3 regions of the Streptomyces sp. NPDC003247 genome follow, and region 1 is predicted to be linked to each of the others. Evidence: riboswitches for the same ligand, from Rfam matches in the RefSeq annotation. Region 1 holds a riboswitch; each other region holds the start of a gene.
What was found. Region 1 has a riboswitch for thiamine pyrophosphate ahead of thiO (glycine oxidase ThiO). Riboswitches for the same ligand answer to the same signal wherever they lie in the genome.
Positions count from the first base shown of each region.

Region 2: it holds a riboswitch for thiamine pyrophosphate, as region 1 does, so the genes downstream of both, thiC (phosphomethylpyrimidine synthase ThiC) here and thiO (glycine oxidase ThiO) in region 1, are expected to answer to the same signal.
Region 3: it holds a riboswitch for thiamine pyrophosphate, as region 1 does, so the genes downstream of both, ACFYWQ_RS28690 (thiamine ABC transporter substrate binding subunit) here and thiO (glycine oxidase ThiO) in region 1, are expected to answer to the same signal.

Region 1 is NZ_JBIAPF010000001.1:196,797-200,715, forward strand. Features, by position in the region: gene ACFYWQ_RS00825 (NAD(P)/FAD-dependent oxidoreductase) at 1-1,097, opposite strand, end outside; gene ACFYWQ_RS00830 (hypothetical protein) at 1,196-1,600, opposite strand; TPP riboswitch at 1,653-1,764, shown strand; gene thiO (glycine oxidase ThiO) at 1,762-2,925, shown strand; gene thiS (sulfur carrier protein ThiS) at 2,922-3,122, shown strand; gene ACFYWQ_RS00845 (thiazole synthase) at 3,126-3,919, shown strand, end outside.
Region 2 is NZ_JBIAPF010000007.1:175,168-179,086, forward strand. Features, by position in the region: gene thiC (phosphomethylpyrimidine synthase ThiC) at 54-1,850, opposite strand; TPP riboswitch at 1,843-2,032, opposite strand; gene ACFYWQ_RS24270 (YibE/F family protein) at 2,105-3,874, shown strand.
Region 3 is NZ_JBIAPF010000009.1:116,644-120,562, reverse strand. Features, by position in the region: gene ACFYWQ_RS28700 (phosphatidate cytidylyltransferase) at 1-304, shown strand, start outside; gene rlmN (23S rRNA (adenine(2503)-C(2))-methyltransferase RlmN) at 437-1,543, shown strand; TPP riboswitch at 1,603-1,709, shown strand; gene ACFYWQ_RS28690 (thiamine ABC transporter substrate binding subunit) at 1,780-2,862, shown strand; gene ACFYWQ_RS28685 (ABC transporter permease) at 2,838-3,919, shown strand, end outside.

The DNA of each region.
Region 1 (3,919 bases):
CGGCGTCCCTGGGCGAGGTCGCGGGGCCGGCCCACCGCCAGGAGGGCGACCAGGCGGTCATCGCGCAGCCAGCAGACCGTCCAGGCCGGTCCGGACGGGTCGCCGCGCCACAGGGTGGTGTCGGCGCCGGTGTGGTGGCCGGCGTACTGGACGAAACGGCCGAACTGCTCGGACCAGAAGTACGGGACCGGGTCGTAGACCGCCAGGGGTTCGCCGGTGGCCTCGCCGAGGATGTTCGCCGCCACCGTGCGCGGGCCCTGGAGGGCGTTGTCCCAGTGGTGGACGAGGAGCCGCTCGCCGTACCGGGCCGACGGGAAGGAGGCGCAGTCGCCGACCGCGTACACGTCCGGCGCGGAGGTGCGCAGATGGGCGTCGGCCACGACCTCGCCGTCGGCGCCGAGGGCGATGCCGGAGCCGGCCAGCCAGGCCGTGGCGGGCCGGGCGCCGATGCCGACCACGACGGCACCGGCGGGCAGCCGCGACCCGTCGTCGAGGACGACGGCACCGGGCTCGACGCGCTCCACGCGCGCGTGGGTGCGCAGCACGGTGCCGCTGTCGGCGTACCAGGCGGTCATCGGGGCGGCGACCTCGGCGGGCAGGGCGCCGGCCAGCGGACGCTCGGCGGCCTCGACGACGGTGACGGCGCAGCCGGCCTCCCGGGCCGCCGTGGCGAACTCCGCGCCGATCCAGCCGGCGCCGACGACCACGACGTCGTGCTGCCGGGCGAGCACGGGCCGCAGGCGTTCGGCGTCGTCCAGGGTGCGCAGCAGGTGGACGCCGGGCACGCCCTCGGCGCCGGGCAGCCGGATCGGTTCCGCGCCGGTGGCGAGGACCAGGACGTCGTACGGGACGGGCCCGGCCTCGGTGTCCAGTTCACGGTCGGCGACGCGCACGCCGAGGGCCTCGCTGCCCAGCCGCAGGCCGATGCCGAGGCCCTCGAAGTCGACGTCGAGCGCGGAGCCCTCCGCCTTGCCGAGCAGGACGGCCTTGGACAGCGGTGGCCGGTCGTAGGGCTGGTGGGGCTCCGCGCCGATCAGGCTCACCGTGCCGGTGAAGCCCTGTTCGCGCAGTGCGACCGCGGTCTGCACCCCGGCCATGCCCGCGCCGACGACGACCACGCGCCGCGCCGGTGACCTGTCTTCGTCCTGCGTCCGCTCGCTCACCTGATCACCATAGACACCTGACGACCCGTCAGTCAGTGGCCGTGCTCCGTGACCTGCTCCACAACGCTCGTGCCGCTGCCCGGCCCGGACTCCCACTCCCACGTCTCCTCGAGCCGGACCCTGCCGTCGGGCAGCTCCACGACCGTCGCCACGCAGTGCCCCGACGAGGTCGCGCCGTCCCGCTTGAGCTGGACGTAGCGGAAGTCGAGCCGGTCCCCCTGCCGGGTACCCACCAGATGCCCGCGTACGACGTCGCCCCCCGCGTACTCGGCCCAGATCTCGCCGTCCTTCTCGTGGTACGTGAACCGGGTGCGGGTGCCCACCTGCCCGGGGGCCTGGTCGGCGACGGGGGCGAGCACGAGACCGTCGAGGGACCGGTGACGCGGGGCGGGGCCGTCCGCCGCGGAGGGGTGGGGGGAGGCGGGCGGGCGGGTCACGGGCGGAGGCTCCCTTACTGAGTCGTCCGGCGTCGGGCTAGGGTGGCCACCGTAGAGCACTCGCGGGAGCCCGGACGCACCGGGCTGAGAGGGAGGCTGGCGGCCTCCGACCGTACGAACCTGATCCGGGTCATGCCGGCGAAGGGAGGGGCTGGACGCCCATGTCCTCACGTACGTCAGACGTCCTCGTCGTCGGGGGCGGCATCATCGGGCTGGTCACGGCGTGGCGGGCCGCGCAGCGCGGGTTCGCCACGGCGGTGGTCGACCCGGAACCGGGCGGTGGGGCCGCGCAGGTGGCGGCCGGGATGCTGGCCGCCGTCACGGAGCTGCACTACGGCGAGCAGACGCTGCTCGGCCTCAACCTCGCCTCGGCCCGCCGCTACCCCGACTTCGCGGCCGAGCTGAGCGACCTCACCGGTCACGACCTCGGCTACCGCCGCTGCGGCACGCTCGCGGTCGCCCTCGACGCCGACGACCGCGCCCACCTGCGGGACCTGCACGCCCTGCAACGGCGGACGGGGCTGGAGTCGGAGTGGCTCACCGGGCGGGAGTGCCGGCGGCTGGAGCCGATGCTCGCGCCGGGGGTGCGCGGCGGGCTGCGGGTGGACGGCGACCACCAGATCGATCCGCGGCGGCTGGCGGGAGCGCTGGTGGCCGCGTGCGAGCGGGCCGAGGTGGTCTTCCACCGGACGTGGGCGGAGCGGCTGTCGGTGGTGGCCGGCCGGGCCGCCGGCGTCCTCACGCGCGCGGGAGACGCGCTGGGCGCGGGACAGGTGGTGCTCGCGGCCGGCAGCCTGAGCGGACGGCTCGCGGGGGTGCCGGACGAGGTGCTGCCGCCGGTGCGGCCCGTGAAGGGGGAGGTGCTGCGGCTGACCGTGCCGCGGGCGTACGCGCCGTTCCTGAGCCGCACGGTGCGGGCCGTGGTGCGCGGCAGCCAGGTGTACCTGGTGCCGCGGGAGAACGGCGAGCTCGTCGTCGGCGCGACCAGTGAGGAACTGGGCTGGGACACGACGGTGACGGCCGGGGGCGTGTACCAGCTGCTGCGGGACGCGCACGAGCTGGTCCCCGGGATCACCGAGCTGCCGCTGACGGAGACGCGCGCGGGACTGCGCCCCGGGTCGCCGGACAACGCGCCGCTGCTCGGGCCGACCGGACTGGACGGCCTGCTGCTGGCCACCGGGCACTACCGCAACGGTGTGCTGCTGACGCCGGTGACCGGCGACGTGATGGCGCACGTCCTGGCCACCGCTGAACTTCCCGACGAGGCCCGTCCCTTCACCCCCCGGCGCTTCGGCGCCGCCGCACTCTCGGAGCAGCCCGCATGAACATCTCCGTCAACGGTGAGCGGCGTGAGGTGGCGGCCGGCACCGCCCTCGACGCCGTCGTACGGTCCCTGACGGCGGCGCCCTCCGGGGTGGCCGCCGCGCTCAACGAGACCGTCGTCCCGCGCGCGCGGTGGTCCGCCACCGCCCTCTCCGAGGGAGACCGCGTGGAAGTCCTCACGGCCGTCCAGGGAGGCTGAACCATGGCCGACGATCCCTTCGTCCTCGGCGGGAGGGCCTTCTCGTCCCGTCTGATCATGGGCACGGGCGGGGCACCCAGCCTGGAGGTGCTGGAGCGCGCGCTGATCGCCTCCGGGACCGAGCTGACGACCGTCGCGATGCGCCGGGTGGACCCCTCGGTGCACGGCTCGGTGCTGTCCGTCCTCCAGGAACTCGGCATCCAGGTGCTGCCCAACACCGCGGGCTGCTTCACTGCCGGAGAGGCCGTCCTGACGGCCCGCCTCGCGCGCGAGGCGCTCGGCACCGACCTGGTCAAGCTGGAGGTCATCGCCGACGAGCGGACGCTGCTGCCGGACCCGGTCGAGCTGCTCGACGCGGCGGAGACGCTGGTCGACGACGGGTTCACGGTGCTGCCGTACACCAACGACGACCCGGTGCTGGCGCGGAAGCTGGAGGACGTGGGCTGTGCGGCGGTCATGCCGCTCGGCTCGCCGATCGGGTCCGGGCTGGGCATCCGCAACCCGCACAACTTCCAGCTGATCGTCGAGCACGCGCGCGTGCCGGTGATCCTGGACGCGGGGGCCGGCACGGCCTCGGACGCCGCGCTGGCGATGGAGCTGGGGTGCGCGGGGGTGATGCTGGCGTCGGCGGTGACGCGGGCACAGGACCCCGAGCGGATGGCGCACGCGATGCGGGCCGGGGTCGAGGCGGGGCGGCTGGCCCGGCTGGCGGGCCGGATCCCCCGGCGCCACTTCGCCGAGGCGTCGTCCCCGGCGGAGGGCCTGGCCGTGCTGGATCCCGAGCGTCCCGCGTTCTG
Region 2 (3,919 bases), on a different contig from region 1:
GGGCCTGGCCGCAGGACAGCCTCGCACCGCCCCGGGCCACTGAGCCTTCGGTATCAGTCCGCGAGCGGCAGATAGACCCGGTTGCCCGCCGCCGCGAACTCCTGCGACTTCCGCGCCATCCCTTCCTCGATCTCCGCACGCGATCCCCCGTGTTCACGGCGGATGTCCTGGGAGATCTTCATCGAGCAGAACTTCGGCCCGCACATCGAGCAGAAGTGAGCGGTCTTAGCCGGTTCGGCCGGCAGGGTCTCGTCGTGGAACTCACGGGCCGTGTCCGGGTCGAGGGCAAGATTGAACTGGTCCTCCCAGCGGAACTCGAAGCGGGCGTCGGACAACGCGTCGTCCCACTCCTGCGCACCGGGGTGCCCCTTGGCGAGGTCGGCCGCATGGGCTGCGATCTTGTACGTGATGACGCCGGTCTTGACGTCGTCACGGTTGGGCAGGCCCAGGTGCTCCTTCGGCGTGACGTAACAGAGCATGGCCGTGCCCCACCAGGCGATCATCGCGGCACCGATACCGGAGGTGATGTGGTCGTACGCCGGCGCGACGTCCGTCGTCAGCGGGCCGAGCGTATAGAACGGAGCTTCATCACAGATCTCCTGCTGAAGGTCGATGTTCTCCTTGATCTTGTGCATCGGGACATGTCCCGGGCCCTCGATCATCGTCTGAACATGGAAACGCTTCGCGATCCGGTTGAGTTCCCCCAGGGTGCGCAGTTCCGCGAACTGCGCCTCGTCATTGGCGTCGGCGATCGAACCGGGCCTGAGGCCGTCTCCGAGCGAGTACGTGACGTCGTAGGCGGCGAGGATCTCGCAGAGCTCCTCGAAGTGCTCGTAGAGGAACGATTCCTTGTGGTGGGCCAGGCACCACGCCGCCATGATCGAGCCGCCACGCGAGACGATGCCGGTCTTGCGGTTCGCGGTCAGCGGGACGTACGGCAGACGGACGCCCGCGTGGACGGTCATGTAGTCCACGCCCTGCTCGGCCTGCTCGATGACGGTGTCCTTGTAGATCTCCCAGGTCAGTTCCTCGGCCTTGCCGTCGACCTTCTCCAGTGCCTGGTACAGCGGCACCGTGCCGATGGGAACAGGGGAGTTGCGCAGCACCCACTCACGGGTGGTGTGGATGTTGCGACCGGTGGACAGGTCCATGACCGTGTCCGCACCCCAGCGGGTCGCCCAGGTCATCTTCTCGACCTCCTCCTCGATGGAGGACGTCACCGCCGAGTTGCCGATGTTGGCGTTGACCTTCACCAGGAACCGCTTGCCGATGATCATCGGCTCGATCTCCGGGTGGTTGACGTTCGCGGGCAGGACCGCACGGCCCGCCGCGATCTCCTCGCGCACCACCTCGGGCGCCACGTTCTCCCGGAGGGCCACGTACTCCATCTCGGGTGTGATCTCGCCGCGGCGCGCATACGCGAGCTGGGTGACCGCCTTGCCGTCCCGGCTACGGCGCGGCAGTCGGGGTCGTCCGGGGAAGACCGCGTCCAGGTTCCGCAGGCCGCCGCGCGGCGAGGTGTGCTTGATGCCGTCGTCCTCGGGACGGACGGGGCGGCCCGCGTACTCCTCGGTGTCCCCGCGGGCGATGATCCAGTTCTCCCGCAGCGGCGACAGGCCCCTGCGGACGTCGGTCTCGACGAGCGGATCGGTGTACGGGCCGGACGTGTCGTACAGCGTGACCGACTGCCCGTTGGTGAGATGCACCTGACGGACCGGCACCCGCAGGTCGGGGCGCGCGCCCTCGACATACGCCTTGTGCCAGCCGATGGACTTCCCAGCCTCCCCATTGGCGGAGATCTCGGCAGAGATCTCCGTGGAGGCAGGCGTGCGTGCGTCCTTGATGGTCATGAGACCTACTCCCTACGCCGGCATTACCCGGTAACAGGTTCAGCGGTCGACGCAGCGGCTACCGTCTGCCGACGTTTCATGTGAAACATCACTTGGTTCCAGTGACGTTCCACGTGAAACATCGCGAAGACGGAGGTCAGCGCCCTCTCAGCCCGGTGCTCCGAGCTCCCGCGTGTGCAAAGGTTGCCCCCACGCTAGCGGCAATTCGGGCGCGGTGACCAGGGGGCCCCTGTCGTTCTTGCGATGATCGGTCGGTGACCACGACACACCACCCCCCGTACCCACCACCCGAACCGCATCGCGGACCGGGTGCCGGAAACGGTCCTGATTCCGGTCCGGGTCCAGGGCCACGTCCCGGGCCACGCCCTCACCCAGCTTCAGCTCCGGGTGCCGGTCACGGTCCTGGGACCGTTCCTGGCTCCGGGCCTGAGGCCAGTCCCTCTGCCCAGGGCGGGAGCGCCCCGGGGTCCGGGTACGGAGACGGCCGCCCCGGCTTCGGCGGCGGGCACGGACCGGTCGGTCCCCGCAACGGCGGACACGGACCGGGCAGCTCCCACCACGGCGGGCACGGCCATGGGCATGGGCCGGGTGGCGGACTCGGCGGTGGACACGGTGGCGGTCCGGGCGGCGGACATGGCCCCGGTCCTGGCGGCGGAGGGCACGGCCCGGGCTCCGGCGGAGGGCACGGGCACTCGCACAGCCACGGCCCGGCCGCCCCTGTCTCCCAGCATCTGCGCAAGGTCATCGCGGCCGTTCTCATCCCGTTCGCCGTGGCCGTGCTCGCCGGCCTGGTCGTGCTCTGGCCCGGCGGTGCTCCGCCGCACGAGCGCACCGGGGTGGGTTTCGACCGGCAGACGCAGCATGCGACGGTCACCAAGGTCGTGAGCGTCAGCTGCTCGTCGGTGAACGCCTCGGGCGCCACCGCGACCGGCGACACCTCGACGGCCGAGGGTTCCTCCGCGGAGCAGCAGGAGAACGGCACCTGCAAGCGGGCGACGATCCGGGTGGACACCGGCGACGACAAGGGCCGTACGTTCACGGAGATCGTGCAGCCTGACCAGTCACGGCAGTTGCACGAGGGCCAGAAGGTCGTGGTCGCCTACGAGCCCTCCGCGCCGAAGGACCTGCAGTACTCGGTCACCGACGTGAACCGCCGTGTCCCGTTGGCGGTGCTCGCCGCCATCTTCGCCGTCGCCGTCGTCCTCGTCGGGCGGCTGCGGGGCGTGATGGCACTGGTTGCACTGGCCATCAGTTTTTTGATCCTGAACTTCTTCATCCTGCCCGCGATCCTGCAGGGCTCGAACCCGCTGGTCGTGGCGGTCGTGGGGGCGAGCGCGATCATGCTGATCGCGCTCTACCTGTGTCACGGACTCTCGGCCCGCACCTCGGTCGCGGTGCTCGGGACACTCGTCTCGCTGCTGCTGATCGGTTTCCTGGGCTCGTGGTTCATCGACTGGGCCGCCCTGACCGGCAACACGGACGACAACACCGGCCTGATCCACGGGCTGTATCCGTCGATCGACATGAGCGGTCTGCTGCTCGCCGGCATCATCATCGGTTCGCTCGGTGTCCTGGACGATGTGACGGTCACCCAGACGTCGGCGGTCTGGGAACTGCACGAGGCCAACCCCTCGATGGGCTGGCGCGGGTTGTACCGGGCCGCCATCCGGATCGGCCGCGACCACATCGCGTCGGTGGTCAACACGCTCGTCCTCGCCTACGCCGGCGCCGCGCTGCCTCTGCTGCTGCTCTTCTCGATCGCCCAGAGCAGCGTCGACACGGTCGCCAACAGCGAACTGGTCGCCGAGGAGATCGTGCGCACCCTGGTGGGCTCGATCGGTCTGGTCGCGTCGGTGCCGGTGACCACGGCCCTCGCGGCCCTGGTGGTGTCGGCCGACCGTCCCGGGCCCGGGGCGGCCACCGAGGCGGCACCGGTCGTGGCGGCGGACTCGGCGGCGGCCGGTACGACGGGCGCCGCTCCGCAGCTCTCCCGGGGTGGCAGGGGGAGACGGCGCAAGCGCTGACACGACCAGCGGTCCGAGCCGGCAGCGGCGACCGGCTCGGACCAC
Region 3 (3,919 bases), on a different contig from region 1:
CCCCGGCAAGACCCGCGAGGGCCTGCTGGGCGCGGTGTCGTTCGCGATGGTCGCGGGTGCGCTGTGCATGCAGTTCCTCATCGACGGCGGCACCTGGTGGCAGGGCCTGCTGCTCGGCCTCGCGGTCGCCGCCAGTGCCACGCTCGGCGACCTCGGCGAGTCGATGATCAAGCGGGACCTCGGCATCAAGGACATGGGCACCCTGCTCCCGGGCCACGGCGGCATCATGGACCGTCTGGACTCCCTGCTGCCCACGGCTCCGGTGGTGTGGCTGCTGCTGGTGCTCTTCGTGGGATCGTCCTGACGGAACCCGCCCACCCGCGTCGAGCGAGCCCCCGTCCCCGGCGGACGGGGGCTCGCCGTCGTCACGGCCCGGGGCGGGGTGCCACGACGGCGAGCCGGGGCACCCGAGTCGATCTGCGACACTGGTAAGGCCATGCCTAAGCCCGGAGAACTCACTTTCGTCGCCCCCCGCGGAGCCAAGAAGCCGCCGCGGCACCTCGCCGACCTCTCGCCCGCCGAGCGGAAGGAGGCGGTGGCGGGGATCGGTGAGAAGCCGTTCCGGGCGAAGCAGTTGTCGCAGCACTACTTCGCGCGGTACGCGCACGACCCGGCGGAGTGGACCGACATCCCCGCGGGGGCCCGCGAGAAGCTGCGCGAGGCGCTGCTGCCGGAGCTGATGACGGTCGTGCGGCATCTGTCGACCGACCAGGGCACCACCCGCAAGACCCTGTGGCGGCTCTTCGACGGCACGCTCGTGGAGTCGGTGCTGATGCGCTACCCGGACCGGGTGACCATGTGCATCAGCTCGCAGGCGGGGTGCGGGATGAACTGCCCGTTCTGTGCGACCGGGCAGGCCGGGCTCGACCGGAACCTGTCGACCGCCGAGATCGTGCACCAGATCGTCGACGGGATGCGGGCCCTGCGGGACGGGGAGGTCCCCGGAGGGCCGGCCCGGCTGTCCAACATCGTCTTCATGGGTATGGGCGAGCCCCTCGCCAACTACAAGCGGGTCGTCGGCGCCGTCCGCGCCCTGACCGATCCCACACCGGACGGGCTCGGGCTGTCGCAGCGCGGGATCACCGTGTCGACCGTCGGGCTGGTGCCGGCCATCCACCGGTTCGCCGACGAGGGCTTCAAGTGCCGGCTCGCCATCTCGCTGCACGCCCCGGACGACGAGCTGCGCGACACCCTCGTCCCGGTGAACACCCGGTGGAAGGTGCGCGAGGTGCTCGACGCCGGGTTCGAGTACGCCGAGAAGTCCGGCCGGCGGCTGTCCATCGAGTACGCCCTGATCCGTGACATCAACGACCAGGCCTGGCGCGGTGACCGCCTCGGACGCCTCCTCAGGGGCCGACCGGTGCACGTCAACCTGATCCCCCTCAACCCGACGCCCGGCTCGAAGTGGACCGCGTCCCGGCCCGAGGACGAGAAGGCGTTCGTCGAGGCCATCGCCGCGCACGGGGTGCCGGTGACCGTCCGGGACACCCGGGGCCAGGAGATCGACGGGGCCTGCGGTCAGCTCGCGGCCACCGAGCGGTAGTCTGAGCGCCGTACGACATCTTCACATCATCCGACATCTGTAGATCTGACGACATCTTCATATTCCGACAGGGGAGCGCCACAGCGCTGAGAGTGCGGCACCAGGCCGCAGACCCTCTGAACCTCGCCCAGGTCATTCTGGGTAGGAAGTTCGGTCACCGCTCAAGCTGTTGTGCCCCGCCCGGGTCCGCCGGGCGGGGCCGCGTCTCTTCCTGGTCAACCCCAGGAGGAAAACCAGTGCACACCAGGACGTTCGTCGCCGCGGCCGTCGGCCTCGGCCTCGGCCTCGTCACGCTGTCGGCGTGCGGATCGTCGGACGATTCCGCGTCCGGCTCCGGCTCCACCACCGTCACCCTGATCAGCCATGACTCGTGGGCCGTCTCCAAGGACGTGCTCGCGGAGTTCGAGAAGCAGTCCGGCTACCAGGTGAAGGTCCTCACCGACGGCGACGCCGGGCAGGCCGTGAACAAGGCCGTCCTCACCAAGGACAACCCGCAGGGCGACGTCTTCTTCGGCGTCGACAACACGCTCCTGTCCCGCGCCCTCGACAACGGCCTCTTCCAGCCGTACGAGGCGAAGGGGCTCGACCAGGTCGACGCCGCCTACCGGCTCGACGGCGACAAGCACCGGGTCACGCCCGTCGACTACGGCGACATCTGCGTCAACTACGACAAGGAGTACTTCGCCGACCACAAGCTGGCCCCGCCCACCTCCTTCGACGACCTGACGAAGCCCGCCTACAAGAACCTCCTCGTCACCGAGAACGCCTCCACCTCCTCGCCCGGCCTCGGCTTCCTCCTCGGCACAGCGGCCAGGTACGGCGACGACGGCTGGCAGGCCTACTGGAAGAAGCTGAAGGCCAACGGCGTGAAGGTGGTCGACGGCTGGGAGCAGGCCTACAACGAGGAGTTCTCCGGTTCGGCCGGCGGGAAGAAGGCCGGCGGCGACCGGCCGCTCGTGGTCTCCTACGCCTCCTCGCCGCCCGCCGAGGTGATCTACGCGGACCCCCGGCCGACCACCGCCCCGACCGGTGTCGCGACCGGCACCTGCTTCCGGCAGGTCGAGTTCGCGGGACTGCTGAGCAACGCGGCCAACAGCGCGGGCGGCAAGGCGCTGATCGACTTCCTGATCTCGAAGCGCTTCCAGGAGGACATGCCGCTCAACATGTTCGTCTACCCGGTGCTGAAGGGCGCGGCCGTGCCCGCCGAGTTCACCGCGTACGGGCCCGCCGCCGAGGACCCCGAGACCATGGCCCCGGCGGACATCGCCGCCCACCGCGACCAGTGGGTCAAGTCGTGGACCTCACTCGTACTGAAGTGACGAAGGCGGGCGGCCCGGCGGCCCGCACGGGCCGTTCCGGGAGCGCGGCGCGGCTCGGGCTCATGGCCCTGCCCGTCGCGTTCTTCGGGGTCTTCTTCGCCTACCCCGTCGCCGCGATCGTCGCGCGGGGGCTCGGCTCCGACGGGACGTGGCACGCCGGGCGCCTGCTCGACGTGCTCGGGGACCCCGGCATCCGGCACGTGCTGTGGTTCACCACCTGGCAGGCGCTCGCCTCCACCGCGCTCACCCTGCTGGTCGCCCTGCCCGCCACCTACGTCTTCGCCCGTCTCTCCTTCCCCGGCAAGCAGGTCCTGCGGGCCGTCGTCACCGTCCCGTTCGTGCTGCCGACGGTCGTCGTAGGGACGGCCTTCCTGGCGCTCGTCGGGCGCGGCGGACTCCTCGACGAGCTGTGGGGCGTACGGCTGGACACCACGGTGTGGGCGATCCTGGCCGCGCACGTCTTCTTCAACTACGCGGTCGTGGTGCGGACGGTGGGCGGGCTGTGGGCGCAGCTCGACCCGCGGCAGGAGGAGGCGGCGCGGATGCTGGGCGCGTCGCCGTGGCGGGCGTGGCGCCGGGTGACCCTCCCGGCCCTCGGGCCCGCCGTGGCCGCGGCCGCGCTCATGGTGTTCCTGTTCACCTTCACCTCCTTCGGCGTGGTGCAGATCCTCGGCGGGCCCGCCTTCTCGACCCTGGAGGTCGAGATCTACCGGCAGACGTCGGAGCTGTTCGAGCTGTCCACGGCGGCCGTCCTCACGATCGTCCAGTTCACCGCCGTCGGCGCGGTCCTCGCCGTGCACGCCTGGACCGTACGGCGGCGGGAGAGCGCGCTGCGGCTGGTGGACGCCTCCCTGACGGCGCGGCGGCCCCGCGGGGCCGGGCAGTGGACGCTGCTGGCCGGCGTCCTGGCCACCGTCGTCGTGCTGATCCTGCTGCCGCTGGCGGTCCTGGTCCAGCGCTCGCTGGACGCGCCGGACTTCGCCTACTACCGGGCGCTGACCGGCGACGACGGCCATGTCTTCCTCGTTCCGCCGATCGACGCGATCGGCAACTCCCT